Regions from separate parts of the Nonomuraea sp. AD125B genome, predicted to be linked through region 3. Evidence: riboswitches for the same ligand, from Rfam matches in the RefSeq annotation. Region 3 holds a riboswitch; each other region holds the start of a gene.
The links. Region 3 has a riboswitch for cyclic di-AMP ahead of ACBR40_RS11340 (hypothetical protein). Riboswitches for the same ligand answer to the same signal wherever they lie in the genome.
Positions count from the first base shown of each region.

Region 1 (7,551 bases), on a different contig from region 3:
ACGTCCACGGGCTCGACGGCGACGCCGCGCGGGCCGAGCAGGACCCGCAGCGAGGTGACGGCGGTCGAGGGGAGGCTGAGCACCCGCTGGTCCGGGCGCAGGCCGCGCAGGGTCAGCTCGGCGGGCGCGCCGGCGTCGTGCACGGTGACGCCGGGCAGCTCCGCGATGAGCGCCACGTCCACCGGGTCCTCGCGGCGGTGCGGGTAGTAGGCGAGCGGCTCGCGGGCCGCCAGGTCGGTCAGCCAGCGCAGGTAGCGGCCGCGGTGCACCAGGCCGTTGCGGACGAGCGAGGTGCCGAGCACGACCGTGTGCTCGTCGGGGCCGTACGGGCTCGGCGGCTGGGCGCGCAGCCAGGCGAAGTCGTGCCGGACCAGCTCGACGCCGGCGGCGCGGACGGCCTCGGCGAGCTTGTCGTCCACGTCGAGCGCGGTGAAGACCGACACCCGGCTGAGGCGCAGCCGCAGCGCGGCGGCCAGGCCGAGTGCGGTACGCGGCGCGGACGGCTCGGCGCGGGCGCGCAGCAGGGGGCGCGACGGCCCGGCCGCCAGCAGCTCCAGCAGGCGCAGCGTGGCGAGGCCGTCGTCCACGATGACGACCCGGCCGGGCCACGACGCCAGCCAGCGCACCTGCACCCTGCCGGAGAAGGCGTCGCCGACCGCGAGGACCCGGCGCGGCATGCGCTCGCGCGGATCGGCCAGCACCAGCCCGTCGGGCGCGCCGAGGGAGCGCAGCTCCGCGCGGGTGGCCTTCAGCGCGCGCAGCCCCGCGCGCGGCACGACCGTGGTCACGGGCCCGAGGAGCCCCGCGTGGTGGGCCTCGACGGCGCACAGCATCTGGAGCGGCGACTCCACCCAGGCCGACGCCTGTCCGACCACTCCTGCCCCTCCCGGCCGATGGGCCTCCCAGCAGGGTGATGGCCCGTCCATGACGCCGTTAAGTTACCCCTGCCGCCTTAAGCCGCCAGGAACGCGACGTGAACAATGGACACCATGAACTCGCTCATGCTCAACACCGACGGCGTGCAGATCCCGCAGCTGGGGTTCGGCGTCTGGCAGGTCCCCGGCGACGAGGCCGAGCAGGCCGTGCGCACCGCGCTGGAGGCCGGCTACCGGCACATCGACACGGCCGCCGCCTACGGCAACGAGGAGGGCGTGGGCCAGGCCGTGCGCGCCTGCGGGCTGCCGCGCGAGAAGGTGTTCATCACGACCAAGCTGTGGAACGGCGACCACGGCCGCGCCGAGCAGGCCTTCGACGAGAGCCTGGCCCGGCTGGGCCTCGATTACGTCGACCTCTTCCTCATCCACTGGCCGGTGCCGCGGCAGGACAAGTACGTCCAGGCGTGGAAGGCCCTGGAGAAGATCTACCGGGACGGCCGGGCCAGGGCGATCGGGGTGTCCAACTTCACCGTCCCCACGCTCACCCGGCTGATGGAGGAGACGGGCATCACGCCGTCCATCAACCAGATCGAGCTCCATCCCTACCTGCAGCAGCGCGAGTTGCGCGAGTTCCACGAGGCCAACGGCATCCTCACCGAGGCGTGGAGCCCGCTCGGCCAGGGCAGGGGCCTGCTGGACGATCCGGCGCTCGCGGTGCTGTCGGGCAAGTACGGCAGGACGCCCGCCCAGATCGTGCTCCGCTGGCACCTGCAGCTCGGCAACGTGGTGATCCCGAAGTCGGTCACCCCGGCGCGCATCAAGGAGAACATCGACGTGTTCGGCTTCATCCTCGACACCGAGGACATGGCCGCCATCGGAGCCCTCAACCAGGGCAAGCGCCTCGGGCCCGACCCCGACACCTTCAACGCCACCTGAACCCTCTACGATCTCGCCTTGTGCGAGATTTTGCGTGGGGCATAGCGGCGACCGGCGGCATCGCCCAGACCGTGGGGACGGCCATCGCGGCCGAGCCGGGCATGCGGGTGGCCGCCGTCGGCTCCCGCGACCTCGGCAGGGCGCGGGCGATGGCCGCGACGCTCGGCGCGGAGTCGGCGTACGGCTCCTACGAGCAGTTGTGCGCCGACCCGGCCGTGGACGCGATCTACGTCGCCACGCCCCACGCCCAGCACCTCCCGGTGGCCGCGGCCGCCATCGCGAACGGCAAGGCCGTGCTGTGCGAGAAGCCGCTCGCGGCCAGCGTGGCGGACGCCGAGACGATGGTGCGCCTGGCGCGCGAGGCGGGCGTCTTCCTCATGGAGGCCATGTGGATGCGGTTCAACCCGCTGATCCGCATGATCGCCACCGACGAGCGCTTCGGGGAGATCCGCTCGGTGCAGGCGTCCTTCGGCTTCGCCCATCCCTATGATGAGGCGCACCGGCTGTGGGCTCCCGAGCTGGGCGGCGGCGCGCTGCTCGACCTCGGCATCTACCCGTTCGGGCTGGCGCAGCTGCTGCTCGGCATGCCCGAGAGCCTGCGCGTCACCGGGGCGCTCGCGCCCAACGGCGTGGACGCCGAGGCGGCGGGGCTGCTGACGTACTCCGGGGGGCGGCACGCCGTGGTGGCGACCTCGTTGCTCGCGCACTACCCCAACTCCGCCCACGTGGTCGGCACGGGCATGCGGGCGGACATCCCGGCGGCGTTCTGGGCGCCGGAGCGGATCGTGCTGTCCGCGCCCGGCATGGAGCCCGAGGAGCATCTGCTCGATCCGGCCGACAACGGCTACGCGGGTGAGGTGCGCGAGGTGCGTGCCGCGGTGGCCGAGGGACGGACCGAATCGGCGATCATGCCGCTTGACGAATCCCTTGCCATGATGGGGCTGCTGGCCGACGCCCGGCAACAACTGTCCTGACCAGCCCTTTAGGGATTTGTCATCTCCTTGCCATGTGTATTACCTTATGGGGCATCTCAGGGCATACGTCCGTTTTGTCGGAGTATGTCTGACCATCGCAAGTGAAAGAACATCACAGGATCGTCCTGTGACCGCTGAATCCGCCACGCGCGGAACCGGGGACCCACGTCCTTTGGGGTGAATCGGCACCACGTGCCGTAGGGCAGCTTCCACGTCCGAACCCGTCAGCTAACCCGGTAAGCGGCATGGAAGCAAGGAGTAACCCCCTCGATGGCCAAGCACGGCTTCACCGCTGCCCGAAAGATGAAGATCGCCTACGCCGTCCTCGGCACGGCCGTGGCCGCCGCCGCGCTCGGCCCGCAGGCCGCGAACGCCGAGACCGCCTCGGCCGCAGGACAGCACAGCAGCACCGTCAAGAGCACTGTCAAGAGCACCAAGAACCCGGTCGACCACGCCGCCCAGCGCTCCCGCGCCGACGAGAACAAGATCCAGGTCACCGCCGACCAGGTGCTGTCCATGGCCCGCTCCCAGGTGGGCACCAGCGAGAACGCCGCCGGCGGCGGCACCCCGTACCAGCGCTGGTACGCCGACTCGAAGCGGGCCGCCGAGACCATCGCCCGCGACGGCGGCACCCCCGCCGGCTACCTCAACGCCCCCTGGTGCGCGATGTTCGTCTCCTGGGTCGGCGAGAAGACCGGCGCCCGCCCGCAGATCGGCTGGGACGCCTGGACCGTCGCCCACGCCAGGTGGTTCAAGAACAACGACCGCTTCGGCACCGTCGCCAAGCCCGGCGCGGTGGTCTTCTTCTCCTGGAGCGGCAGCAAGGACCTCGACGCCATCAACCACGTCGGGTTCGTCGAGAAGGACAACCAGGACGGCACCATCTCCACCATCGAGGGCAACACCGGCAACGGCAAGGTGGAGGAGCGCGTCCGGCCGAAGTGGCAGGTCGTCGGCTACGGCTACCCCGAGTACGCCTCCTGACCTCACCCACGTACGAGCGCGCGTCCCCATCGCCCGGGGACGCGCGCTCGTCGCGTGTGCGGCCCCGCCCGCGTCAGGGCGTGGGCTCCTCCAGCAGCCGCAGGCTCTCGCGGGCCCACTCGGCGCGGGCCGTCGCGACCGCGATCTGCCCCGCGAAGACGTGCGCCTTCAGCGCGGCGATGCGGTCGTGCTCGGCCGCCGGGCGGTTCTTCAGCCGCTCCTTGAGCAGGGGGGTGTCCTTGGCCAGCAGCGCCTCCCTGTGCGCCCGCCACTCGGCGGCGAGCTGCTCCTGCTCGGCGATGAACGCCTTGAGCACCGACGCGGCCCGGTCCGGCTCGATCATGTCGAAGAACAGCGCCTGCAGGAAGAACGCGTCCCGCGCCGGCGGCGGGGTGTGGGAGGCGCCGAGCCAGGCGCGCAGCTCCGCCAGGCCGCGTCCGGTGATGGAGTAGACGGTCCTGCTCAGCCTGGTGCCCCGGATCTCCTTCTGGCCCTCGATGAGGCCGGCCTGCTCCATCTGGCGCAGCGTGGGATAGATCTGGCTCTGCGGCGCCGACCACACCCAGCGCGGGGCGGCCTCGAAGAAGCGGGTCAGCTCGTACCCGTTCATGGGGCGCGCCTCCAGGACGCCGAGCAGCGCGTGCTGAAGCGACATGCCCTCCAGCATAGGGAGAGCATGATCCGTTCCTCTAGAACAGGTATGGAGATACATGTATTGTCCTCCCTGTCTTCGGGAACGATCTCGCGAGGAGGCGGGCGGCGGTGCGCACGGCTGAAGCCGGACCCTTACCGGAAGAGCACTTACGGACCGAGCTGGCCCTGGCCGGGCGGGCACTGGCGGCGGCGGGGCTGGTGACCGCGTTCGGGCACGTCTCGGTCCGGACCGGCGCCGACCGGCTGCTGATGACTCCACCCGTGCCCCTGGGCACCCTCACGGCCGCGTCCCCGTACGCCGAGCTCCCTCTCGACGCCGCCGAACTGCCCGGCGGAGCGCCGCGCGAGGCGTGGATCCACGTCGAGATCGCCCGCGCCCGCCCCGGCACCGGCGCGATCTGCCGGGCACAGCCGCCTGCCGCCACCGCGCTCGCCGCCGCCGGGGTGCCCATCCGGCCGCTACACGGGCAGGGCGCCTTCCTCGGGCCCGAGGTGCCCGTGCTCGACGACGCCGTGCTCGTCCGCGACCGGGCCCGCGGCCGGGCGCTCGCCGACCGGCTCGGCGACTCCCCCGCCCTGGTCATGCGGGGCAACGGCGCGGTCACCGCCGGCGCGAGCGCCGGCGAGGCCGTCGCCCTCATGTGGGTGCTGGAGGCCAGCGCCCGCATGAACGCCACCGCCGCCGCGGCCGGAACCCCCGTCCCCCTCACCCCCGCCGAACAGCGGGCGTGGCGGTCCGCCGCGCCCGAACTCCTCGCCCGCATCTGGTCCCACCTCCGGGAGTCGTCATGATCGAGTTGACGGACATCGCCTACGTCCGCTCCGGCGCCGCCGACCTGGACACCGCCGTGCGCTTCGCGGTCGACGTCGTCGGCATGGAGCTCACCGCCCAGGAGAACGGCGTCGCCTACCTGCGCGCCGACCAGCGCCACCACTGCCTCGCCCTGGTCGAGGGCGAGTCCGGCGTCATCAGCTCCGGCTTCACCGTCCGCGACGAGGACGCGCTGGCCGCCGCCGAGACCGAGCTGGAGAAGGCGGGCGTCGCCGTCGCGCGGGGCGGCGCCGAGGAGGCCCGCTCGCGCCGGGTCCGCGACTTCCTCTCCTTCGACGACCCCTTCGGCAACCGGGTCGACCTCGTCATCGACCAGGTGACGCTCACCGCCCCCGTACGGCACGGCCGCGAGGCCGGCATCACCGAGTTCGGCCACCTGTGCCTGGACGCGCCCGACGTGCGCGAGGCGTACCGCTTCTGGAACGGCCTGTTCAACGCCCGCGTCTCCGACTGGATCGGCGACTGGGCCTGCCTCATGCGCATCGACCAGGTCCACCACAAGCTCGCCGTCTTCCAGGGCAGCCGGCCGGGGCTCTGCCACATCAACTTCCAGGTGGACTCGCTCGACGACGTCATGCGCAACTGGCACTTCCTGGAGGCGAACGGCGTCGAGATCGAGATGGGCCCCGGCCGCCACCCCCAGTCCACGGCCGTGTTCGTCTACTTCAAGGGCCCCGAGGGCATCACGTACGAGTACTCGTGGGGCGTGCGCCTCATCACCGACGAGGACGCCTGGCGTCCCCGCTACTTCGACCCCGCCGAGCCGGGCTCGATCGACATGTGGCAGGGCCCCACGCGGCGCGTCCACACCCAGCCGCAGATCCGCCGTCCCCTGCCGGGGCGGCCCGTCACGGGAAGCGAGGGCTGACATGCCGCTGGTCGAGGTGTCCCTGTCCGAAGGGCGTGATCCGGCCGCGATCCGGGCGCTCATCCACGAGCTGCACGCCGCCGTGGAGCGGGCGATCGGCTCGCCGGCCCAGAGCATCAGGGTGATCGTCAGGGAGGTGCCGCGTACGCACTGGGCGGCCGGCGACCAGACGCTCGCCGAACGCGACGAGATCAGCAAGGGCGGTTGACGTGGAGTTCTTCGGGCACGTGATCGACGGCGCCGAGGTCGCCTCGGCGGGCGGCGAGACCTTCGCCAGCGTCGATCCCTACACCCGCGGGCCGTGGGCCGAGGTCGCGCTCGGCGGCCCCGCCGAGGTGGACCTGGCCGTCGCGGCGGCGCGGCGCGCCTTCGACGAGGGGCCCTGGCCACGCATGGGCCACGCCGAGCGCGGGCGGCTGCTGCACCGCCTGGCGGACCTCATCCTGGCCCACGCCGACCGGCTCGGCCTGGCCGACACCCGCGACATGGGCAAGCCGATCAGCCAGAGCCGCGGCAACGACGTGCCCCGCGCCGCCGACAACTTCCGCTTCTTCGCCGACCACGCCCGCCTCACCCCGGCCGAGGCCCTGCCGATGGACTCCGGCCACCACGCCTACACCCGCTACGAGCCGGTCGGCGTGGCCGCCGCCGTCGCGCCGTGGAACTTCCCGCTCATGCTGGAGACCTGGAAGATCGCGCCCGCGCTGGCCTGGGGCAACACGGTCGTGCTCAAGCCCGCCGAGGACACGCCCGCCTCGGCGACCATCCTCGCCCGGCTCGCGCTGGAGGCGGGCCTGCCGCCCGGCGTGCTCAACGTCGTGCACGGGTACGGCCCGGACTCGGCCGGCCAGGCGCTCACCGAGCATCCCGGCGTGGACCGCATCACGTTCACCGGCGAGTCGGCGACCGGCCGCGTCATCTCGGCCGCCGCCGCCCGCAACCTCGTCCCGGTCAGCCTGGAGCTCGGCGGCAAGGGCGGCAACGCCGTCTTCGCCGACGCCGACCTGGACAACGCGGTGAGCTGGTCGCTGCGCGCGATCTTCACCAACGCCGGGCAGGTCTGCCTGGCCGGCTCCCGCCTGTACGTGCAGCGCCCGGTGTTCGAGGAGTTCCTGGCCCGCTTCACCGCCGCCGCCGGGGCGATGCGGCTCGGCGACCCCAAGCTGGAGGACACCGAGCTCGGGCCGCTGGCCTCCGAGACGCACTACCGCAAGGTGCGCGGCTACGTCGAGACCGTCGCCGCCGAGGGCGGCACCGTGCACGCGGGCGGGCTCGGCGACGGCTGGTTCGTCCGGCCGACGATCGTCACCGGCCTGCCCGCCACCGCCCGCCACCAGCGGGAGGAGATCTTCGGCCCGGTGGTGACGGTGACGCCGTTCGACACCGAGGACGAGGTCGTGGCGCTCATGAACGGCACCCGCTACGGGC
Region 1 is NZ_JBGLOU010000001.1:417,270-424,820, reverse strand. It holds gene ACBR40_RS01915 (hypothetical protein) at 1-875, opposite strand, end outside; gene ACBR40_RS01910 (aldo/keto reductase) at 990-1,811, shown strand; gene ACBR40_RS01905 (Gfo/Idh/MocA family protein) at 1,832-2,785, shown strand; cyclic di-AMP (ydaO/yuaA leader) riboswitch at 2,908-3,043, shown strand; gene ACBR40_RS01900 (CHAP domain-containing protein) at 3,056-3,769, shown strand; gene ACBR40_RS01895 (PadR family transcriptional regulator) at 3,843-4,424, opposite strand; gene ACBR40_RS01890 (class II aldolase/adducin family protein) at 4,532-5,215, shown strand; gene ACBR40_RS01885 (VOC family protein) at 5,212-6,123, shown strand; gene ACBR40_RS01880 (tautomerase family protein) at 6,125-6,331, shown strand; gene ACBR40_RS01875 (aldehyde dehydrogenase) at 6,333-7,551, shown strand, end outside.
Region 1: linked by a shared signal. The riboswitch ahead of ACBR40_RS01900 (CHAP domain-containing protein) and the one ahead of ACBR40_RS11340 (hypothetical protein) in region 3 are both predicted to bind cyclic di-AMP.

Region 2 (7,551 bases), on a different contig from region 3:
TGAAGACCATGCGCCACTGCAGCAGCGAGGTGCGCTCGTGGTAGTCGTGCGTCATCTCGCCGGGCATGGCCTTGTACGGCACCTCGAACAGCGCGTACGCCGTCGCCGTGGCGAGGAAGCACACCGCGACGTAGGCGGCGGCGGGCACCCCCGTCAGCGGCGGCCCCGCGAAGACCAGGAAGAACGCGACCGGCAGCGTGCAGGCCCCGGCGAGCAGCCACGGCCGGCGCGGGCCCCAGCGCGAGACGGTCCGGTCGGACCACCGCCCGACCAGCGGATTGATGACCAGGTCCCAGACCTTGGGCGCGGTCACCACCACGCCGGCCAGCCACGCGGGCACGGCCAGGAAGTTGGTCATGTAGTAGAGCAACAACAACCCCGGCACGGCGTTGACCGTTGCCGTGCAGAAGGAGCCGACCCCGTAACCGAGGCGCACGCCCCGGGGAACCGTGGCCGCGACCGGTGTGATCATCCCCACATTAGAGCCGAGCAACGGCTTGTTTGGGGAGACCCATTCGGCCGGCGGCGGCAGGAGAATCCCGCCGCCGCAGGTCAGCCGCGCACGTCGGCGCGCTGGGTCAGTCGCGTACGTCGGCGCACACCACGTGCGCGCCGATCTCGATCATCCGGCGCTCGCTGCGCGCGTCGGCCACCCGGGCCATGAGGATCGGCGCGCCGCTGGCCGCGAACTGCGGCAGCCGGGCCCGCACCAGGCGGTGCAGGTCGCGTACGACGTCCTCGGCGGCCGACATGTGGACCTTGACGTGCAGCATGATCCCGGTGGCCCCGGACGCGGTGCTCGCCTCGGAGATCCACACGTGGTGCACGAGCGGGAAGTCCATGAGCAGCTGCGCGATCGCCTGCCGCAGCGCGGGCAGGATGGGATGGGTGCACCTGCGGTAGCCGGGGTCCACCTGCTGCATCGGGCCCGACAGGTGCGGCCTCGGCGCGGGCACCCACGGGAACGACGGCGCCTGCGGAGCCGGCGGGGCGACCTGGGCCAGCGCGGCACCCCGCGACACGGTGGCCATCGCGCCCGTCGCGTAGGCGGCGGGGGCCGCCCCCGACAGGACGGGCGTGGGCCCGGTCCGCGTCGTGGTGAGGAAGCGCTGGAGATCGTCGATGGGCACGGCCGCGGCGGCTGGTCCGGCCGCGTCGATCACGATCTCCCGCACGCCCGTGACGCGCTGGATGTCCAGGATGGTGTCGGCGTCGCACGCCGACAGGGAATGGCTGCCACGGTGCCGGGCGTAGGTGGTCGCGCTGGTGTAGCCGAGCAACACGCGGTCGCCGGCCTGGGTCGTCCCGAGGACGACCGAACGGTCAGGGCGCACTGCCACCAGGACGCCACCGTCGGCGAGGGCGCCCAGCAGCCGGTGGGGCGTGCCATGCTGGGCGAGAACGTCGGCAAGCGCAGGATTCCCGATGCTCATATGACGAACCATAGGTAGTCGGCCACGGCTTATCAGGCTAATGGCGAATAAATCTCCCGATCAAGACGAAGATGGCCCCGGAGTGGGTGACTTTGTCCTCTACCGGGTAGCCGCCCGTCCGTCTCACATCGTGGGTCCTTCGTGAATGCGTTCACAAGCGCCGGTTAGACTCGGTAGGACCGCCGGGGGATCCATGGACGTGTCCCCCTCATGACTCGCCGGAAGCCCCTAAGGATTCACCTGTGAACAAGCCCGTCGTACTGGTCGCTGAGGAGCTGTCCGAGGCCGGCCTCGCCGTTCTCGGCGCCGATTTCGAGGTCCGCCACACCGACGGCGCCGACCGTTCCCAGCTCCTGCCCGCCCTCGCCGACGTGGACGCCCTCATCGTGCGCTCCGCGACGCAGGTCGACGCCGAGGCCATCGCCGCGGCGCCCAAGCTGCGCGTGGTCGCCCGCGCGGGCGTCGGGCTCGACAACGTCGACGTCGAGGCGGCCACCAAGGCCGGTGTCATGGTCGTCAACGCGCCGACCTCCAACATCACCAGCGCCGCCGAGCAGACCGTCGCCCTCATCCTGGCCAGCGCGCGCAACACCGCCCAGGCGCACGCCGCGCTGAAGAACGGGGAGTGGAAGCGGTCCAAGTACACCGGCGTCGAGCTGGACGAGAAGGTCGTCGGCATCCTCGGATTCGGCAAGATCGGCCAGCTCGTGGCGCAGCGGCTGGCGCCGTTCGGCGTCGAGATCATCGCCTACGACCCCTACCTGCCGCCGGCCCGCGCCGCGCAGCTCGGCGTCAAGCTGGTGAGCCTCGACGAGGTGTTCAAGCAGGCCGACTTCATCACCGTGCACCTGCCGAAGACCAAGGAGACCCTCGGGCTCATCGGCGACGAGGCGCTGCACAAGGTCAAGCCGAGCGTGCGCATCGTCAACGTCGCCCGCGGCGGCATCGTGGACGAGGCCGCGCTCTACTCCGCGATCAAGGAGGGCCGCGTCGCGGGCGCCGGTCTCGACGTCTTCGCCAAGGAGCCCTGCACCGACAGCCCGCTGTTCGAGCTCGACCAGGTCGTCGTCACGCCGCACCTCGGCGCCTCCACCCACGAGGCCCAGGAGAAGGCCGGCACCCAGGTCGCGCGGAGCGTGAAGCTGGCGCTCGCGGGCGAGTTCGTGCCGGACGCGGTCAACGTCCAGGGCGGCGCCGTCGCCGAGGACGTCAAGCCGGGCCTGCCGCTGGCCGAGAAGCTGGGCCGGGTGTTCACCGCGCTGGCCGGCGAGGTCGCCACCAAGCTCGACGTCGAGGTGCGCGGCGAGATCGCCTCCCAGGACGTGCGGGTCATCGAGCTGGCCGCGCTCAAGGGCGTCTTCGCCGACGTCATCGAGGAGCAGGTCACCTACGTCAACGCGCCGCTGCTGGCCAAGGACCGCGGCGTCGCCGTCGAGCTGATCACCAGCTCCGAGAGCCCCGACTGGCGCAACGTGGTGACCGTCCGTGGCGTGCTGGCCGACGGCCGCCAGGTCTCGGTGTCGGGCACGCTGTCCGGTCCCCGCCAGATCACCAAGATCGTCGAGGTCAACGGCTATGAGATGGAGATCGAGCCGACGGCGCACCTCGCGTTCTTCACCTACGCCGACCGTCCCGGCATCGTCGGCGTGGTCGGCCGCCTGCTCGGCGAGCACGGCGTCAACATCGCCTCCATGCAGGTGGCCCGCGACGTCAAGGGCGGCAAGGCGCTCATCGCGCTGACCGTCGACTCGGCGATCCCGGCCGACATCGTCGACCAGATCGTGGCCGAGATCGGCGCCGAGAGCGGCCGTTCTGTGGACCTGGAGGACTGACACTCCCCGCCTCGCGCGAAAGGCCGCCGCCCGGATCGGGCGGCGGCCTTTTCGTCGTCTCAGCTGTCTCAGCATGCGGGATGCTAGGACATCCAACGAGATTCCTCGGTTAACGTGGAAGCACATGCGCCAGGTGCTCGTACTCATTACCTGCCGCGGCGAGGCCTGTTAGGGCAGGTCGGCGACTCGCCGCGGTGAACGGCGTCGCGTCGGCCGGTAAGTCCCTCCCGTCAGTAACGCCTCCTCGCGAAACGAGTTGACGATCATGTACGAGATGTACGCCTGGAACCGTGCGGAAGACCACAAGGACGAGGCCGCCGAGGCCCTGCAGACCGCGCTGGACCGCCGCGACAACGGCGGCGCCCCGCAGGAGTCCGGCCGGTAGGGCCCCGGCTCGCACATCAGGGACGTCGGTCAGAGCACCGACGCGACGGGCATGGGCGGTGCCGGCTCCTCCTGCCGCTCCGCCCACTCCCGCACGCCCTTGCGGTCGGGCCGGACGCCGCCGACGAAGACGCTTCTGCGCCAGCTCGACAGCTTCTCCTCCTTGATGACGTCGCCGGTGCGGGGCGCGTGCACCATGTAGCCGGGCCGGGAGATCATCCCGACGTGGCCGAGGTTGCTGAAGAAGACCAGGTCGCCGGGCTTGAGGTGGTTCCAGGAGACCTTCTTGTCGAATGCCGCGTACTGGTCGGCGGCGACGCGGGGCAGCTGGATCCCCGCCTTCTGGTACGCCCGGAGCATGAGGCCCGAGCAGTCGTACCCGCCCCTGCCGGTCCCGCCCCATAGGTACGGGATGCCCTGTTTTTTCAGGGCGAAGTTCAGCGCGATCTTCCAGGCGGGCCTGCTCTGCCGGTCCCGGATCTTCTTGAGTTCCGGACCGGTGAGCGTGGTGGTGAGTGCGCGCTGGTCGAGGGTTTCGGCCTTGGGCGCGCGGCCGGGGTTGTTCTCGTCGGGGGTGGAGGCCTGGGCGGGGGAGGCGAGCACGGCGAGGCCGGTCGCGCCCGCCGCCACGAGAATGGCGATGCGAGACAGGGGACTGTCCTTCCATACGGCCGACCGGGTTAGCTGACGGGCTCGGGCTTGGAAGCAGCCCTACGGCGCATGCCGATTCGCCCCTGGGGGAGAGTGGGTCCCCGGCTCCACGCGAACCGCCGCGTGGATTAGGCAGGGCACGGACGCTAACGAATCAGTCAAAAGATCGCAAACCTTCACAAATCGGACTTTTCTGGAACAGTCCGAAAAATGAGACCGAGTGTTCGTCAGGCGAGACGAGCCGGTAAGGTACCGGCATGGAGTCGCGTAACATCCGCTTGGCCGTCATCCCCGGCGATGGCATCGGCACCGAGGTCGTCACCGAAGGGCTCAAGGTCCTCGAAGCCGTCGGCACGAAGATCGAGCCCACGCACTACGACCTGGGCGCGGCGCGATACCACCGCACCGGCGAGACGCTGCCCGACTCGGTGCTGCAGGAGCTGCGCGGCTACGACGCGATCCTGCTCGGCGCGGTGGGCGACCCCAGCGTGCCGCCGGGCATCCTGGAGCGCGACCTGCTGCTGCGGCTGCGCTTCGAGTTCGACCACTACGTCAACCTGCGCCCGGTCAAGCTCTTCCCCGGCGTCGAGACCCCGCTGGCCGACACCACGGCCGAGGACATCGACATGATCGTGGTCCGCGAGGGCACCGAGGGCCTCTACGCGGGCACCGGCGGCGCCATGCGTCGCGGCACGCCGCACGAGATCGCCACCCAGGAGTCGCTCAACACCGCCCACGGCGTCGAGCGCGTCGTCCGCTACGCCTTCGACAAGGCCCAGAGCCGCCCGCGCAAGAAGCTGACGCTGGTCCACAAGACCAACGTCCTCACCTTCGCCGGCGACCTGTGGCAGCGCACGGTCAACCGGGTGGCCGAGGAATACCCCGAGGTCAGCACCGACTACTGCCACATCGACGCGGCGTCGATGTTCTTCGTGACCCAGCCGGGGCGCTTCGACGTCGTCGTCACCGACAACCTGTTCGGCGACATCATCACCGACCTCGGCGCGGCCATCGCGGGCGGCATCGGCCTGGCCGCGAGCGGCAACATCAACCCCGAGCGCACGGCGCCCAGCATGTTCGAGCCGGTGCACGGCAGCGCCCCCGACATCGCGGGCCAGGGCAAGGCCGACCCGACCGCCACCATCCTGTCGGTCGCCATGCTCCTCGACCACCTCGGCCTGAGCGCCGAGGCGGCCAAGGTCGAGCAGGCGGTCGCCGACGACATCGTCGAGCGGCTGACCGGCTGGACCGGCCGCACCACCTCGCAGATCGGCGACGACATCACCGCGCGAGTATCCGGCTAGGGCCGCCTAGCCTCCCCACGCGCCTGGCGGTCCGCACCCGGATCGCCAGGCGCTTTCTGCTGTCCGAAGTGGCCGAATCGCCCAACGGCAGCTTGTCATCCCATATGGCGAGACAATAGGAAGTACTAGCTGCCTTCGGGCAGCACTGCCGCGCTGTAGCGGGTCCACGGACCCTCAGGATTCGGTAGATTTTCGCGAAATCGCAGAGAGAAGGACCATCGTCATGACCATCGCTCAGAAGCTCAGCTTCGACGTGCAGCTATCCGACCACGCTCGCACCGCGGCCGAGCGGGAGCAGGTACTGACGAACCCCGGATTCGGGCAGTCCTTCACCGACCACATGATCATCATCGACTACACCGAGGGCCGCGGCTGGCACGACGCCCGGCTGGCGCCGTACGGGCCGCTCTCGCTCGACCCGGCCACCGCGGTCTTCCACTACGCGCAGGAGCTGTTCGAGGGCCTGAAGGCGTACCGGCAGGCCAACGGCTCCATCGTGATGTTCCGCCCGTACGCCAACGCCGCCCGCTTCAACCGCTCGGCCGCCCGCATGGCCATGCCCGAGCTGCCCGAGGAGACGTTCGTCGAGTCGCTCGAACTCCTCGTCCGCACCGACGAGGAGTGGGTGCCGACCACCGAGGGGCACAGCCTCTACCTGCGGCCCTTCATGATCGCCACCCAGGCGGGGCTCGGCGTCAACTACCCCTCCAGGACCTACTCGTACATGGTCATCGCCTCGCCGGCGGCGTCGTACTTCAGTGGCGGCGTCAAGCCCGTCTCGGTGTGGCTGTCCACCGAGTACACCCGGGCCGCCCCCGGCGGCACCGGCTTCGCCAAGTGCGGCGGCAACTACGCCGCCGCCTTCGTCGCCCAGCGCCAGGCCGTCGAGAACGGCTGCGACCAGGTCGTGTGGCTGGACGCCCAGTCCCACGAGTACGTCGAGGAGATGGGCGGGATGAACCTGTTCTTCGTCTTCGGCAACAAGCTCGTCACGCCCGCGCTGACCGGCACCCTGCTCCCCGGCATCACCCGCGAGTCGATCCTGGAGCTGGCCGGCGACCTCGGCCTGGAGACCGAGGAGCGGCTCATCTCGGTCGACGAGTGGCAGTCGGCGTGCGAGTCGGGCGAGCTGACCGAGGTCTTCGCCTGCGGCACGGCCGCCGTGGTGACCCCGGTCGGCTCGGTCAAGGGCGCCGACCGGGCCTGGACGGTCGCCGACGGCACGCCCGGCCCGGTGACCATGCGGGTGCGCGAGGAGCTGGTCGGCATCCAGTACGGCGCCCGCCCCGACGCCCACGGCTGGGTCCACAAGATCGCCTGACCTCGGGGACCCGCGCCCGTCTCAGTGCTTGGTGATCAGCGTCATGCCGTCGGCGACCGGCAGCATGAGCACGCTCACCCGCGGGTCCTCGATCACCAGGTCGTTGAACTGGCGGATCTCCACCGTGGTCGGCTCGTCGTGGGACGGGTCGGCCACGTGCCCGCGGCGCAGCGTGTTGTCGGCGATCAGCAGCCCACCCGGCCGCATGCGCTCGATCAGCAGCTCGTAGTAGCCGGGGTAGTTGCCCTTGTCGGCGTCCACGAAGGCCAGGTCGACGGTCTGGTCGAAAGCGGCGAGGGTGTCCAGCGCCGGGCCCAGGGTGAGCGTCACCCGGTCGGCCACCCCGGCCTCCGCCCAGTAGCGGCGCGCGATCGAGGTCCACTCCTCGCTCACGTCGAAGCAGTGCAGCCGGCCGCCCCGCAGGCCCCGGGCGATGCAGACCGACGAGTAGCCGGTGAACGTGCCCACCTCCACGGCCACCTGGGGAGCCATGAGCTGGGTGATCATCGTGAGGAACGTGCCCTGGTCGGGGGAGATCTGCATCCCCGCGCTGTCGCCCGTGACCTCCATGGTCTCCTGGGCCAGTCGCTCCAGCAGGGGGTCGGGCTTGGTCGAGTGCTCGTACA
Region 2 is NZ_JBGLOU010000016.1:64,860-72,410, reverse strand. It holds gene ACBR40_RS35670 (MFS transporter) at 1-472, opposite strand, end outside; gene ACBR40_RS35665 (hypothetical protein) at 579-1,433, opposite strand; gene serA (phosphoglycerate dehydrogenase) at 1,676-3,265, shown strand; gene ACBR40_RS35655 (C40 family peptidase) at 3,680-4,279, opposite strand; cyclic di-AMP (ydaO/yuaA leader) riboswitch at 4,304-4,445, opposite strand; gene ACBR40_RS35650 (3-isopropylmalate dehydrogenase) at 4,558-5,604, shown strand; gene ACBR40_RS35645 (branched-chain amino acid aminotransferase) at 5,828-6,925, shown strand; gene ACBR40_RS35640 (O-methyltransferase) at 6,947-7,551, opposite strand, start outside.
Region 2: linked by a shared signal. The riboswitch ahead of ACBR40_RS35655 (C40 family peptidase) and the one ahead of ACBR40_RS11340 (hypothetical protein) in region 3 are both predicted to bind cyclic di-AMP.

Region 3 (7,551 bases):
GCCCGAGCCCACGCCCCTGATCGCGCCGGCCGTGGAGCCGGGGTCGCCGGGCTCGCCGATGCTGCCGGGCGCCGACTGCAGCGCGGCGTACCAGGCGGCGGCCATCTTGTCGTAGCCGCCGGCGGTGGGGTGGATGCCGTCGATCAGGTCGGCGGTGGTGAGCTTGCTGTGCATGTCGACCAGGCGGACGCGCTTGCCGGCGCTCACCTTGCTCTGGACGATGCCGGGGATCGCCGCGTTGAAGGTGCGGGCGGCCGACTCCTGACCGGCGTTGGACAGCGGGATGATCGTCGCGACGAGGACGTCCGCGTTCGGCGCGCCCGCGGTGATGCGGTCGATCAGCGTGGACAGCCGTTGCGGCGCGCCGGCCAGGTTGTAGTTCTGCAGGACGTCGTTGGTGCCGATGTGCAGCAGCACCGTGCGCGGCGTGTACGAGCGCAGCCAGCCGGCGATGTTCGCGTCGATCTGGTCGATCCGCCAGCCCGGATGGCCCTCGTGGTCGTGGTCGCCCAGGCCGGCGGGCCCGTTGAACTGCGAGCCGACGAAGTCGACCGTGTACCGGCCGCCGAGCAGGCGCTGCCACAGCCCGATCCGGTACCCGCCCGGCACCTGGGTGCCCTCGGTGATGGAGTCGCCGAGCGGCATGACCCGCGTCCCGCCGTTGGACTCGGCGGCGGCGGTGCCCGCCCCCGTCGCCAGGGTGGCCAGGACGAGCGCCAGGGCCGTGAGCGCGGCGGCGCAGCCGCGTCTCCAGGCGCGCGGGCCCGCCGTCCGGACGGGGGCCGAATCGATAGGGGTCAAGGGAGCCTCCTGACGTGTTGTTAGCGCTAACATTTCGCGGCCCGATGCGGCGCTCCTTCCGCGTGGGCTGCTGCGGTGGTGGTGTGTCGCGGAGCAAATACCTCGCGGCCGCATCCGTCAAGCGCCCGCCCCCGCCTGTGACGGCCCCCGCCGGCCCGCCGGGACGCCCCCACCAGGCATGACCCGGTGACGAGCGCGCGGTGGCGTGCGATGAAACGTTCACGCCGCGGCGGCCGGTCGTCGCACCGATCCGCTCACCGCCTTGACGGCGTTCGTGGGGGTTTTCGCTGTCGTGCTAGGAGGCCGCGTAACAGGTGGTCGAGCCGACCAGGCGGACGCCCGTGCCACGGGCGACCGTCAGCTCGAAGGTCAGCAACGTCCTCGGGTCGCGCAGCACCGTCACGTCCTGGTGCCCGTCGCGCAGGTCCAGGTCGTCGGCGATCTCGGCGTACCCCATGGCCTGGAGCTTCTCCCGCAGGCCGGAGGAGGCGTCCACCCGCTCGCTCTCCGCGCGCAGCGACCCGCGCACCTCGCCGGGCGCGCAGGAGCCGTCGTCGATGTGCTGTGGCGCGGAGCGGCGCAGGCTGGAGGAGCGCAGGAGGAGGTCGGCGTCGGCGGCGAGCCGGCTGGTGGCCTCGTCGAGCGTCGGGAGGCCGCGGCCCGCCGTGCACGCGCTGATCGCCGCGGCGCAGGCGAGCGCCACGGAGGCTGCGTATCGGCGGGTACGCATGCTCCGGACCCTACCGGAGGCCCCGCGCCTCCGGCAGGCCGCGCGGGATCAATGGATGATCGACTTGAGTCGGCTCACCAGGTGCTGGTCCTCCACGCACCGGCCGAGCCCGAGCGCCACCGAGTACAGGGGCCGCTCCGCCCGCCGCACCGGCATGTACAGCGCCGCGCGCAGCCGCCGGCCCAGGCCGCGCAGCAGCGCGCCGCCCCCCACCAGCACCGCGCCGCGCTCCCCGAGGTCGGCCACCAGCTCGGGAGGGCATCCCTCGACGGTCCCGACGGCGGCCCGCACGATGGCCTCGACCGGCTGCCGCGTCGCCTCGTAGATGAGCTGCACGGGCAGCGACACGGCCCGCTCCTGGCCGGTCTCGGCGTCCCGCCCCTCGACCGTCACGTGCCGCTGCAACGGCTTCCAGTCGGTGCCGGCCCGGCGCTTGGCCTCCTCCGCCTCGGCCTCGTCGAGCAGCAGCCCGTGCTCGCGCTCGACCATGCGGACGATGGCGAGGTTCATGGCCCGGCCCCCGAAGGGCACCGTCGCCGAGGCCACCACCGCGCCGTGGGACAGGACGGCCACGCGGGCCACGTCCCGCCCGATGTCGATGACCATCCGCCCGGTGCCGTCCCGCACCTGGACGCCCGCGCCCAGCGCCGCCGCGAGCCCGTGCGGGACGAGCAGGAGCCCGCGGGCCTCGGCGTCGTAGGCCACGTCCCGGAGGGCCGCCCTGTCGATGGACGTGGCGCCCTCCGGCAGCGCCATGACCAGGCGCGGACGGATCGCGAAGGGCCTCCGGTGCACCTTGCGCAGGAAGTGCCTGATCAGCCGCCGGGTCAGCTCGCCGTCGGCCGGCAGGCCGGCGCTGACGGGCCAGCAGGTCTCGTGGCCGCTCGCGGGGTCGGCCTCCGCGCCGTACTCCACGATCTTGCCTGTCCTGGCGTCGCGGACGACGGCGGAGGGCTCGTCCAGGACGATGCCCTTGCGCTTGACGTAGATCCGGGTGCGCGCGGCCCCCAGATCCACGGCCAGGTCCAGCCCCAGGATGCTCATGGCTGTCCAGGTGATATGTCCACCATGTCGGGATTTGTTTCCGGCGGACCATCAACGCAACACCACGAGCAGAACGTGGTCCTTTTACCCGGCCGAATCCCTGAGCTCCGCCAGGACCTCGTCGGCCCACTGGAGGCTGGTCCGCGTCTGCGCCAGCCCCAGCCTCAGCGCGTACGCCCCGAACGAGGCGGGGGACTGGCTCTCCAGCGTCGCCAGCCGCCTCTGGAACCCGGCCCGGATCCGCTCCATCACCGCGATCGCGTCGTCCCGGTCGAGCAGCGGCAGCATGAACGCCTGGAGCGCGACCTCGCTCCGCGTCACGCCCACCGCCGCGTGCTCGATCATCCACTCGTGGAGCCGCCGCGTCCCCTCGGGGGTGATCGTGTACGTCTTGCGCCCCCTCGCGCCCTCGGAGCCGGCGTCGACCAGCCCGTCGGCCGCCATCTTCACGAGCTCCGGATAGATCTGCGTGTGCCCGGCCTGCCAGACGTGGTTGAGCGAGATCTCGAACTTCTTCGCCAGGTCGTAGCCGCTCGCCGGGCCTTTCACCGAGAGCAGCCCCAGGAGCGCCATCCGCAGGGACATGGCCGTCAGCTTATCGAAGACTTGACATGTAAGAGCTTACATATCAATCTTCACATGTGAATGATGACATGAAGACGCGGGACGGCAGCACGCTCGTCCTCGTGGCCGCGCTCGGCGGCATGTTCCTCGCGATGCTCGACCAGACGATCGTCGGCACGGCGCTGCCGCGCATCGTCGGCGAGCTGGGCGGCGGCGAGCTCTACACGTGGGTGGTGACGGCCTACCTGCTGACCTCGACGGTCACGGTGCCGCTCTACGGCAGGCTGTCCGACCAGCACGGCAGGAAGCCCTTGCTGCTGGTCGGGATGGTGGTGTTCGTGGCGGGCTCGGCCCTGTGCGGACTGGCCCAGGACATGACGCAGCTCATCGCCTTCCGCGCGCTCCAGGGGCTCGGCGCGGGCGCGCTGGTGCCGTTGTCGCTCGCCCTGGTGCTGGAGATGTTCCCGCCCGGCAGCCCGCGCGGCGCGCGCACCCAGGGGGCGCTCGGCGGCGTGATGGCGCTGGCGTACCTGGCGGGGCCGTTCCTCGGCGGGGTGTTCACCGACCAGGCGAGCTGGCGCTGGGGTTTCTACGTGAACGTGCCGCTCGGCGCGGTGGTGATCGCGATCGTGGCGCTGCGCCTGCCCTGGAGGCCGGGCACCGGCGGCGGCGGGCGTCCCGACTACGCGGGCATCGCCGTCTTCACCGTGGCCATCACCGCCCTGCTCGTGGGGCTGACGGAGAAGGGGCTCGACGGCCACACCTGGACCGACGCGCCCGTGGCGGGGCCGATCCTGCTGGCGCTGGCCGGGCTCGCCGCGTTCGTGGCGGTGGAGCGGCGGGCGGCCAACCCGATGATGCCGATGCACCTGTTCGGCAACCGGACGTACACGCTGGTCAACGTCACCTCCTTCGTCACCGCGTTCTGCCTGTACGCCGGGGTCGTCTTCCTGCCGCGCTACTTCCAGGAGGCGCTGGGCGCCGGCGCCACCGAGTCGGGCCTGCGGATCTACCCCATGACGCTGGCCATGGTCGTGGGCAGCGGCGTCATGGGCCTGCTGATGTCCCGTACCAGGGTCTACAAGCCCTGGCTGCTGGCTTCGCCGTTCCTGCTCGCGGCCGGCACCCTGCTCTGCGTCAACCTCGCCCTGGACACCGGCGGCCTGGCGCTCGCCGGGTGGATGCTGCTCATCGGGCTGGGCATGGGGCCGATGCTGTCGGGGCTGACCGTGGCCGTCCAGCAGGCGCTGCCGCCCGCGTACCTCGGCACCGCCTCGGCCAACCTCACCTTCTTCCGCCAGATCGGCGGCTCCGTGGCGCTGGCCGTGGGCGGCGCGCTCTACACCTCCACGGTCACGGCGGAGGCTCCGGCGCAGGGCCTCGCCGCCGCGCACGCCTCCGCCGCGGCCGTCGCCGTGCCGTCGATCGGCGTGGCCGGGGCGGTGATCGCCCTGGTGGCGCTGGCGGCCATGCCGGGACGGCGGCTGGAGTTGCCGGCCGTACCGCAGACCAAGATTGACGCCGGTTTCGCGTCGTAAGGGACCCCGTGCGAAGCTGGGGGTGTCCCAACACCATGGAGGTCCTCAATGGCGGAATCACCGGAGCCGGAAGTCAGCGAAACTCCCGAGGACGAGATGAAGCGCAAGTTCCGCGAGGCGCTTGAGCGCAAGCGCGGCCAGCAGGCGGCCGGCGGCGCGGGTGGCAGGGGCGGCGATCCGTCGAAGATCCACGGCACGCACGGCCCGGCCGCGAACAAGCGATCCTTCAGGCGCAAGAGCGGCGGCTGAGTCAGACAGTTCCGGCAGGTCCAGAGGGGCGCGGTTATTCCGCGTCCCTCTTTTCTTTGCGCGCGGCCAGGTAGATCTTTTGTCCGATTCATGACGATTCGTTTGCGTTCGTCCCGGCGTGCGTGGTTTAGTCTTGCCATTCAACCAGCCGAATCCCGAACCACTCGGGAACCGGGGACCCACTTCGTTGGGGTGAATCCGGCAGCACGCCGGTAGGGCATCTCCTCGCCCGAACCCGTCAGCTAACCCGGTAGGCGTGATGGAGAGGACCCCCGCATGTCGTACCGCGTCACACCCCCGGACGCCGGCTCCCCACCGGTCGAGATTCCCGAGAGCGTAGTGCCGGCCGCCGGCTGAGCGGCCCTTCACCCCAGGCTCTTTTCCGCGCTCCGCGCAGCCTCCCCCGTCAGGTGCTCACCCCTGGCTGCGCCTTTCTCCCCTGAGCGCGTGTCCCTGTCCCCTCGCAAAGGACTCACTGCTTCATGTCTCCCCGCTTTGGCCTGCGTTCCTGCGCCGTGCTCGCCGCCTGCTCGTTCGGCGCGCTCACCGCCGTATCCACCCCCGCCCACGCCGACACCGACGAGAAGATCCTGCTCAAGGGCTCGACCACGGCCTCCTACTTCTGGGACGACGCCTCCGGCCGGGCCGGGGACACGGGCCTGCCGGCCAGCGGCAAGCCCATGCAGAAGGGCCTGGCCGCCAGCCCGAGCTGGCCCCTGCTGACCGAGGGCTACGTCATGTACAAGGGCAAGAAGATGCCCTTCTTCGTGGGTGACCGCGGGCCCGGCGTGCCCTCCAACTCGGGCATCATGCTCGACCTGGACGCCAAGACGTTCGCCGAGCTGACCGGCGGCAGGTTCAACCCCTCCACGCTGTACGTGGACGGCAACGGCGGCCAGGGCCACATCAAGGTCGACTACGTCATCACCAAGTGGGGCCCCGGCGTCGGCAAGAAGAACTACCCGGTGCCCTTCTCCACCGGCGCCTGGTCGCGCCGCGACAACAACCCGGCCGAGCCCCCGAAGGTCGCCGAGAAGCCGAAGACGACGCAGACCGCGCAGCCGGCGAGGACCGTGGAGAAGACGGCGGTCGCACCCCAGGCCAAGACGCAGAACCAGGCCGGCGCTTCCTCCGGCGGCGCGGCCGTCGAGCTCGCCGCCGGCCGGACCGTGCCCGCCCCCGCGGCCGAGTCCGAGCAGGTGAGCACCGGCGTGAGAGGCGCCGTGCTGTGGTTCGTCCTGGCCCTGGGCGGCGGGGCCGTGGTGGTGGCCGGCACTCGGCTCCGGCGCCTGATCAAGGGCTGACCTCGGCCCTGACGCTTTACGTCACCGGACCAGAATGAGATTCTGGCCCGGTGACGACCCGCGTAACCGCCAACGGCATCGACATCGCCTACGAGAGCTTCGGCGCCCCCGGAGGCCGCCCGCTGCTCCTCATCATGGGTCTCGGCGCCCAGCTCATCCATTGGGACGAAGGGCTCTGCGAGCTCCTGGCCGAGCAGGGACACCACGTCGTCCGGTTCGACAACCGCGACGCGGGGCTCTCCACCCACTTCGACGAGGCCGGGGTGTCCGGCCCTGGCGCGGCTCCGCCGTACCTGCTGGACGACATGGCCGACGACACCGCCGGCCTCATGGACGCCCTCGGCTGGCCACAGGCCCACATCGTGGGCGCCTCGATGGGCGGGATGATCGCCCAGACGCTGGCCATCCGCCACCCGGAGCGCGTGCTGACCCTCACCTCGATCATGTCCACCCCCGGTCCGGAGGTCGCGCCGCCGACCGCGGAGGCCTCCGCGATCCTCATGGCCCGGCCCCCTGCCGACCGTGACGGCGTGCTGGAGCAGGCCGTACGGACCTGGTCGGTGATCGGCTCGCCCGGCTACGAGCTGGACCACGAGCGCGTCACCACCCTCGCCGGCCTCGCCTACGACCGCTGCTTCGACCCGGCGGGCACCGGCCGGCAGCTCGCCGCCATCATGGCCTCGGGCAGCCGCGTCGAGGCGCTCGGCCGGCTGGACGTGCCCACCCTGGTGGTGCACGGCGAGGCCGACCAGCTCGTCCCCCTGGCGGGCGGCCAGGCCACCGCGGCGGCCATCCCGGGCGCCCGCCTGGTGACGTACCCGGGCATGGGGCACGACCTGCCCCGCGCGCTCTGGCCCGACCTCGTGGCCGAGATCACCAAGCTCACCACCGCCTGAACGCGCCGCGGCCCGCGCCCCCCGGCGCGGGCCGCGCAGGTGGTCAGACCTCCAGCTTCTCCTCGATGGCCCGGAGCTGGTGCCGGGACATGGCGAGGTTGGCCCGGGCGCGGTCGAGGGCGAGGTAGAGGAACAGCCCCTTGCCGCCGCGTCCGGTGATGGGGCGGATGATGTGGTACTGGCCCCCCAGGGTGATGAGGATGTCCTCGATGCTGTCCTTGAGGCCCAGCGAGTCCATCGTACGCAGCTTGGCCTTGACGACCTCGGTGTTCCCCGCGGCGGCGACCTGGAGGTCCAGGTCCTTCGATCCGCCGAGGGTGCCCAGCGCCATGCCGCTGCCGTAGTCGACGACCGCCGCTCCGACCGCGCCGTCGATGGTCATCATCTCCTTGAGAGAGACGTCCATGCCCGCCATGACTCCTCCT
Region 3 is NZ_JBGLOU010000003.1:487,497-495,047, reverse strand. It holds gene ACBR40_RS11370 (lectin) at 1-801, opposite strand, end outside; gene ACBR40_RS11365 (hypothetical protein) at 1,097-1,531, opposite strand; gene ACBR40_RS11360 (rod shape-determining protein) at 1,580-2,575, opposite strand; gene ACBR40_RS11355 (PadR family transcriptional regulator) at 2,660-3,160, opposite strand; gene ACBR40_RS11350 (MDR family MFS transporter) at 3,217-4,677, shown strand; gene ACBR40_RS11345 (DUF5302 domain-containing protein) at 4,726-4,926, shown strand; cyclic di-AMP (ydaO/yuaA leader) riboswitch at 5,063-5,198, shown strand; gene ACBR40_RS11340 (hypothetical protein) at 5,409-6,230, shown strand; gene ACBR40_RS11335 (alpha/beta fold hydrolase) at 6,281-7,126, shown strand; gene ACBR40_RS11330 (hypothetical protein) at 7,170-7,541, opposite strand.

Region 4 (7,551 bases), on a different contig from region 3:
GCAGGAGCGTGTCGATGAGCAGCCCGGAGGCGCCGATGACGAGCAGGCCGAGCACGACGACGTCGGTCTGGTTGTAGCGCTGCGCGTCGCGGATCATGCCGCCGATGCCGGGGACGCCGTTGACGGTCTCGGCGGCCACGACCGTGGTGTAGGCGACCCCGACGGCCACCCGGACGCCGGTGATCACCTCGGGGAGCGCGCTGGGGAGCACCACCCGGTACGGGAGCTGCCAGCGGCGGGCGCCGAGCGAGCGGGCCGCGTACAGGTAGTCGGCGTGCACGCCGCGTACGGCGTCGGCGGTGGCCACGGCCACGGGCGGCAGCGCGGCCACGAACAGCAGCGCGACCTTCGGCGGCTCGTCGATGCCGAGCCAGATGATGAGCAGGCTGAAGTAGGCCAGCGGCGGCAGCGTCCGCACGAACGTGATGAGCGGGTTGAGCAGCGCCCGCACCGTGGGCACGAGCCCGACGACCAGGCCGAGCGCGACGCCGCCCGCGATGCCGTAGAGGCTGCCGAGCGCGATCCTGCGCAGGCTGGCCAGCAGGTGCTCCGAAAGCAGGTGGCCGCCGTAGCCGCGCTGCCCGTCGTGGGTGGAGGAGGTGAGCAGGAACTGCTGCCACACCGAGCCGGGCGACGGCACGAACACCTCCGGCCAGAGGTGGGCGGCCGCGACCGCCCACCAGATCGCCCCGAGCAGGATCACGCTCGCGACCCGGAGCCCGACGCCACGGAACACCGGCCCAACCCCTATTCCCTATAAGCGACTGGTTTAGTGGGGAATACGGTAGAGGATCCGGCCCGTGCCGCACAAGCTGCGGCTTCACCGCCTTCAGGACACGGCGAAGCCCGAGAACAGCGCCAGGGCGAGCGCCAGCGCGACCACCACGTTGACCACGGTCGCCGCCGCGAACACCGCGACCGGCCGCCAGCCCGCCTCCCGCAGCGAGGCGACCCGGAACTCCAGGCCGATGCTCACGAAGGCGAGGATGAGGAACCAGGTGCGCAGGTCGTTCGCCACCCCGATCACCTCCTTGCCGTGGGCGGCGGTGACCGTGTTGAGGTACCACGTGGCCAGCACGGAGGCGGCCACGAAGCCGAGCACGAACTTCGGGAAGCGCCGCCACAGCTCCCCCGCGCCGGGCCGGGGCGCGTCCGGCCGCCGGTCCACGCGGAAGGCGAACCAGGCCGTCAGCGCCACCACGACGACGCCGATGAGCGCGTTCTGGGTGACCTTGACGATGGTGGCGATGGCCAGCGCGTCCTCACCGGCGAGCGCGCCCGCGGCGGTCACCGCGGCCGTGGTGTCGATGTTGCCGCCGATCCACGCGCCCGCGACCTCCGGGCTCAGCCCGAGCAGGGTGGCCAGCGCGGGCAGGACGAAGATCGACGGCAGCGCGAAGGCGATCACCAGGCTGGCGCTGTAGGCGAGCTGCTCACGCTTGGCCTGCACGGCTCCGGCGGCCGCGATGGCGGCGCTGACCCCGCAGATCGACACGGCGGACGACAGCAGCGCCCGCAGCCGGTCGTCCAGCCCCAGCCTGCCGCCCAGCCACCAGGTGAACAGGAACACCGTGCTGATCAGCACCAGGGCCTGCACGATCGCCGGCCCGGCCGCGGTCACGATCACCTTGAGGTTGATCGACGCGCCGAGCAGCACGAGCCCGGTCTTGATGAAGAACTCGGTGCGGAACCCGCCCGACAGCCGCTCCCGCAGCCCGGCCGCGGTGAGCACCGCGTTGCCGAGCAGGCCGAGGACGATCGCGTACACGGGGAACTCGACGGCCTTGGCCAGGCCCGAGCCGGCGAACCAGGACGGGACGTTCTGCTCCAGGAAGCGGGTGGCGGCCCCGAGCAGCAGGACGGCGAGCACGCCGAGCGCGCTCCACTGCCACGTGCGGGTCGTGACGGCGGTCCCGGCGGTCATCACGGCACCAGGCCGGGCGGGATGACGCCGGCGAGGACGAGGACGAGCAGCGCCAGGCCGAGGAGGGTCGCCGCCCAGTCCTCGTTGAACGCGGTACGGCTCTCAGGAGGTTCTTCTCGGGTGCTCATGGGGGTGCCCCTCTCCGGCGGTCGGCCGATTTCAGGACACCACGGAGGACTAAACCCGTCAAGACCTACTGATTTAGTAGGTTAACAGGAGGTCTCAGGCCGCGACCGTCTCGTCCTCCAGCGAGGTCGCGCCCTGCTCCCAACGGCCCAGCACGTGCTCCGCCCACAGCCGCTCGACGGCCAGGGCGCACGCCGCGCCGTACAGGATGTCGCCGGTCAGCGACGGCTCCTGCGTCGCCAGGCCGGTGCACAGGTCGTGCGCGGCGATCTGCTCGTGCACGGCGTCGGCCTGGACGTGCTCGTCGTAGAAGCGGGTGGCCTCGGCGTCCCCGCCGAGCCTGCGCAGGGCCGTGGCGTAGCGGCGGTTGGGCAGCGACGAGGTCATCTCCACGGCGGCGAGGTGCCCGGCCAGCGCGCCGCGCAGCCGGCGGTGCAGCCCGAACAGCGACATGACGTTGGAGACGGCCAGCGTGACGCCCGGCACCCGGCCCAGGTAGGCGCCGTAGGAGGCGTCCAGGCCCAGGGCGGTCATCGTGGTGCGGAACAGCTCGGCGTGCATGCGCTCGGGCCTGCCGCCGCCGTACTCGTCGGACTGGACCTCCACCAGCGCGGCCTTGGGCCGGCCGTGCAGGCGCGGGATGCCCCAGGTGTGCGGGTCGGCCTCCTTCAGGTGGTAGATCGAGCGGTGGACGACGAACTCGCGGAACCGGTCGAGGTCGGCCTCGCGCTGGAGGTACGCCGCCAGGCCCGGTCCCTGCTGCTCGTCGTGGGCGACCAGTTCCTTGAGCGCGCGGCGTACCTGCTGGGGCGGCACCGGCTCGGGACGCGGCACGGCGTCCGCGAGCGCGCCCTCCAGGCGGCGTTCGAGCTCGCGCCGGAAGCCCAGGAGCGACGGCTGCCACTCCCAGCGGTCGTCCACCCCGGCGAAGCCGCGGTAGTGCAGCTCGTAGCAGGCGAACAGGGCGAGCTGCAGGTCGCCGTCCGCCAGGGCCGTGGCGCAGGGGCCAGGGGTTGCCGGCGGCGGGTCCAGGTCGGCGGGCGGCCCGGCGAGGCGTTCGAAGAGCTCGGCGGTGAGGGGGCCGCGGGCGGCGGGCAGGTGCATCCGGCTCCGCTGCCCGGGGCCCTCACGTCCAAACCGGGCGCGCCGGGCAGCGCGGCGGTCGCGGGCCGGGCACGGCGGGACCGCGATGATGGGAGGGAAGATCACGATGACAGGAGCCACACATGCAGATCGGTGTCGTCTTCCCGCAGTCCGAGATCGGCGCGGACCCGGGCGCCGTACGCGCCTACGGCCGGCGCGTCGAGGAACTGGGCTTTCGCCACGTGCTCGCCTACGACCACGTCGTGGGCGCCGACCCGGCCGTGCACCAGGGCTGGAGCGGCCCCTATGACGTGCACACGACCTTCCACGAGCCGATGGTGATGTTCGGCTACCTGGCCGCGCTGACGTCGCTGGAGCTGGTCACCGGCATCATCATCCTGCCGCAGCGGCAGGCGGTGCTGGCCGCCAAGCAGGCCGCCGAGGTCGACCTGCTGACCGGCGGACGCTTCCGCATGGGCGTGGGGCTGGGCTGGAACCACGTCGAGTACGAAGCGCTCGGCGCGGACTTCGGCACCCGCGGCAAGCGGATCGAGGAGCAGGTCGCGCTGATGCGCGAGCTCTGGTGCGAGCAGACGGTCACCTTCGAGGGCGAGTACCACCGGGTGAGCGCCGCCGGGCTCGCGCCGCTGCCGGTGCAGCGGCCGATCCCGGTCTGGTTCGGCGCGCAGTCGCCCCCGGCCTACCGGCGGGCCGGGCGGCTGGCCGACGGCTGGTTCCCCCAGATGTCCCCGGGGCCGGAGCTCGACCAGGCCAAGGCCATGGTCGAGGAGGCCGCCACGCAGGCCGGCCGCGACCCGTCCGGGCTCGGCATGGAGGGCCGGGCGGGGTGGACGGGCGACGCCGAGGCGCTGGTCGACCTCGCCGGGCGCTGGCGGGAGGCGGGCGCGACGCACCTCTCGATCAACACGATGGGGGCGGGCCTCGGCCCGGTCGAGGGACACCTGGAAGCTCTGGAGGAGGCCGCCGCCGCGCTCGGGCTGGGACGCGGCTGAGAGCACACCCGCACGTTACCTTCGCCGCCCGTCATGGGGATTTCGTGACCGGGGAATTACGCAGGTCAGAGGGGTGTTGTACGGTCCAGTGAGCGTGGCCGCGACCTCAGCCGCAGAGCGAGTGACCACCGGGCCGCGCTCGCCCGCGTCCGCCTCGCGGACGCCACGTTCGATCCCACTCCCACCGCGGGCGTCCGATGCCCGCGGCCGCTGAATCCGCCACTGGCGGAACCGGGGACCCGTTCTCGACCGGGGTGAATCGGCACGTCCATGTGCCGTAGGGCAGCTTCCGCACGCCCGAACCCGTCAGCTAACCCGGTAAGCGGCATGGAAGCGCAAAGGAGCAAACCCCTCATGGCCATCAGCCGTTTCATCCGTGCCCCGAAGCTGAACGCCGCCAAGCTGGCGCTGAGCGGCGCCCTCGCCGTCTCCGCCCTGGGCGCCACCGCCGCCGTGACCGCGGCCGCCGACAGCGCCCCCGCGCAGCCCGCGGCCGCCGCCGCCGCCCAGCAGGGCGTCAGCAACCGCGACGCGCGCGTCAACGTCACCGCCCAGCAGGTCCTCGACCTCGCCCGCGCCCAGGTCGGCACGTCCGAGAACGCCGACGGCGGCGGCACCAAGTTCCAGCAGTGGTACGCCGACTCGGCCCGCGCCGGCGAGACCGTCCAGCGCGACGGCGGCAACAGGAACGCCTACCTGAACGCCCCCTGGTGCTCGATGTTCGTCTCCTGGGTCGGCGAGCAGACCGGCGCCCGTACCCAGGTCGGCTGGGACGCCTACACCGTCGCCCACGCCAAGTGGTTCGCCGCCAACGACCGCTGGGGCACCGAGGCCAAGCCCGGCGCCGTGGTGTTCTTCTCCTGGAGCGGCAGCAAGAGCCTGAGCGCCATCAACCACGTCGGTTTCGTCGTCAAGGACAACGGCGACGGCACGATCTCCACGATCGAGGGCAACACCGGCAACGGCAAGGTCGAGGAGCGGGTCCGCCCGACCTCCCAGGTCGTCGGCTACGGCTACCCGAACTACGCCGCCTGACCCGCTCACTCCTCCGGAGGCCAGTTCCTGAGCACCGCGTCGAGAGCGTCGAGGGTCCGCGCCCAGGACACGTCCACCTCGCGCGGGGTGCGGGCGAAGCCGCCCTGCGTCTCCAGGCTGACGAAACCGTGGAAGGTGCTGTGCAGCATGCGCACGGCGTCGGTCTGGGCGGGCTCGGGCAGGTCGTAGCCGCGCAGGATGGCCCTGGTCATCTCGGCGTGCCGGCGGGCGGCGCTGGCGTAGGCGGTCTCGTCGTCGAGCTCGATCTGCCCGGCGGCGTACCGGCCGGGGTGCTCCTTGGCGTAGCCGCGGTAGGCGTCGGCGAAGGCCACCAGCGCGTCCTTGCCGGCGCGGCCGGCGAGGGCGGCGGCGGCCCGCTCGGCGAGCTCGGCGAGGGCGAGGACCGCCACCCGCACCCGCAGCTCCTGGGCGTCCCTGACGTGGGAGTAGAGCGCGGCGGGCTTGACGCCGAACCGGCGGGCGAGCGCCGAGACCGTCAGGTTGTGGAAGCCGAGCTCGTCGGCCAGCTCCGCCGCCGCCCGGGTCAGGCGTTCCGCGGTCAGTCCCGCTCGTGCCACGCGCCCTCCATCACTTAAAGCCTTTAAGCATTTGCATAATAGCATTAAGGAAACTAGCCTCGCCGCTCATGAGACCTCTCACCGAGCGCGAGATCCGCGCGTCCCTCATCAACTGCTCGAAGGGTGAGGCCAAGCGCGCCGGCGTGCCGAAGGACCTGCCCGACCAGCCCTGGGACGACCTCGACTTCCTCGGCTGGCGGGATCCGGGCGCGCCGGAACGCGCGTACCTGGTGGCCGAGCGCGACGGCGCCCTCGTCGGGGTGGCGCTCCGCGTGACCTCGGGCGCGGCCCGCGGCTTCACCGCGCGCAGCATGTGCTCGCTCTGCCTGACCACGCACACCAACGGCGGCGTCGCGCTCATGAGCGCCCGCCGCACCGGCGAGGCGGGCCGCCAGGGCAACTCCGTCGGCCAGTACATGTGCGCCGACCTCGCCTGCTCCCTCTACCTGCGCGGCACGAAGGAGGCCGCGGGCGGCGGCGTCATCGACGAGTCCCTCACCCTGGAGGACAAGCTCGCCCGCACCCGGACGAACCTGTACGCCTTCCTGGACAAGGTGGCCGCGAGAGCCGCATGAGCCGGTCAGACCGCGGGACCGCGCGTGCGGAAGGAGGCGCGGTAGGACTGCGGGGTGACGCCGACGACCCGCTTGAACCGCTCACGGAACGCCGTCGCCGAGGTGAACCCGGCCTGCGCCGCGACCCGCTCGACGCCGTGGTCCGTGGTCTCCAGCAGGAGTTGGGCCCGCCGCACCCGGGCGCGCAGCAGCCACTGCAGCGGCGTGGTGCCGGTCTGCTCGCGGAAGCGGCGGCCGAAGGTGCGCTCGCTCATCCCGGCCCGCGCGGCCATGCCGGCCGGCGTCAGCTCGCCGGCGAGGTTGTCCTCGATCCAGGACAGCACCGGCTCCAGCAGTGAGCCGCGCGGCGCCGGCGGCCGGGCGTGCGTGACGAACTGCGCCTGCCCGCCCTCGCGTTCCAGCGGCGTCACCGCCAGGCGGGCCGCGTCGGCGGCGACCGCCGAGCCGAGGTCGCGCCGGATCAGGTGCAGGCACAGGTCGAGCCCCGCGGCGGCGCCCGCGGAGGTGAGGATCTGGCCGTTGTCCACGTAGAGGACGTCCGGCCGCACGTCCACCAGCGGGTACGCCTCCGCCAGCCGCTCCGCCGCGGCCCAGTGCGTGGTGGCGCTGAGCCCGTCGAGCAGCCCGGCGGCGGCCAGGGTGAACGCCCCCACGCAGATGGAGGCGATCCTGACGCCGCCCGCGGCCGCGGCGCGCAACGCCTCCAGCGCGGCCGGGTCGGGCGGGGCGGCCCCCTCGGAGCAGCCGGGCACGACGATCGTGTCCGCCTCGCGCAGCGCCTCCAGGCCGTGCGGGGCGACGATGGTGAAGGCGTCGCTCGCGACCTGCGGCGTCACCGCGCAGACCAGCACGCGGTACGCCCGCCGCCCGTCCACCCGGACCCGCCCGAACACCTCGACCGGCGTCGCCAGGTCGGCCGCCACCACCTGGTCCAGCGCCAGAACCGCCACCGTGTGCATGCGGGACACCGTAGGCGGTGGCGGGAACCCGTGGGAAATTGGCGTTCCAGCCACTGGGGCCGGGCGGCGGGCCAGCCCTAGCGTTCCCCCGTGTCCAACCTCATGTCCGTCCTCATGCCGATCCTCATCGGGATCGTCTGCGTCTGCCTGCTCTCCCTGATCCCCGACCCGCACCGCCGCCGCGCCAACGCCGTGCTGGTCGCCGGCGCGGGCGCCGCGTACCTGAGCGGCGGCGGGCTCGGGTACGCCGAGTTCGTC
Region 4 is NZ_JBGLOU010000001.1:879,267-886,817, reverse strand. It holds gene ACBR40_RS04105 (ABC transporter permease) at 1-736, opposite strand, end outside; gene ACBR40_RS04100 (YeiH family protein) at 830-1,924, opposite strand; gene ACBR40_RS04095 (hypothetical protein) at 1,924-2,052, opposite strand; gene ACBR40_RS04090 (iron-containing redox enzyme family protein) at 2,147-3,259, opposite strand; gene ACBR40_RS04085 (LLM class F420-dependent oxidoreductase) at 3,277-4,146, shown strand; cyclic di-AMP (ydaO/yuaA leader) riboswitch at 4,345-4,486, shown strand; gene ACBR40_RS04080 (CHAP domain-containing protein) at 4,501-5,181, shown strand; gene ACBR40_RS04075 (TetR/AcrR family transcriptional regulator) at 5,187-5,759, opposite strand; gene ACBR40_RS04070 (FBP domain-containing protein) at 5,828-6,334, shown strand; gene ACBR40_RS04065 (GlxA family transcriptional regulator) at 6,340-7,293, opposite strand; gene ACBR40_RS04060 (DUF6010 family protein) at 7,384-7,551, shown strand, end outside.
Region 4: linked by a shared signal. The riboswitch ahead of ACBR40_RS04080 (CHAP domain-containing protein) and the one ahead of ACBR40_RS11340 (hypothetical protein) in region 3 are both predicted to bind cyclic di-AMP.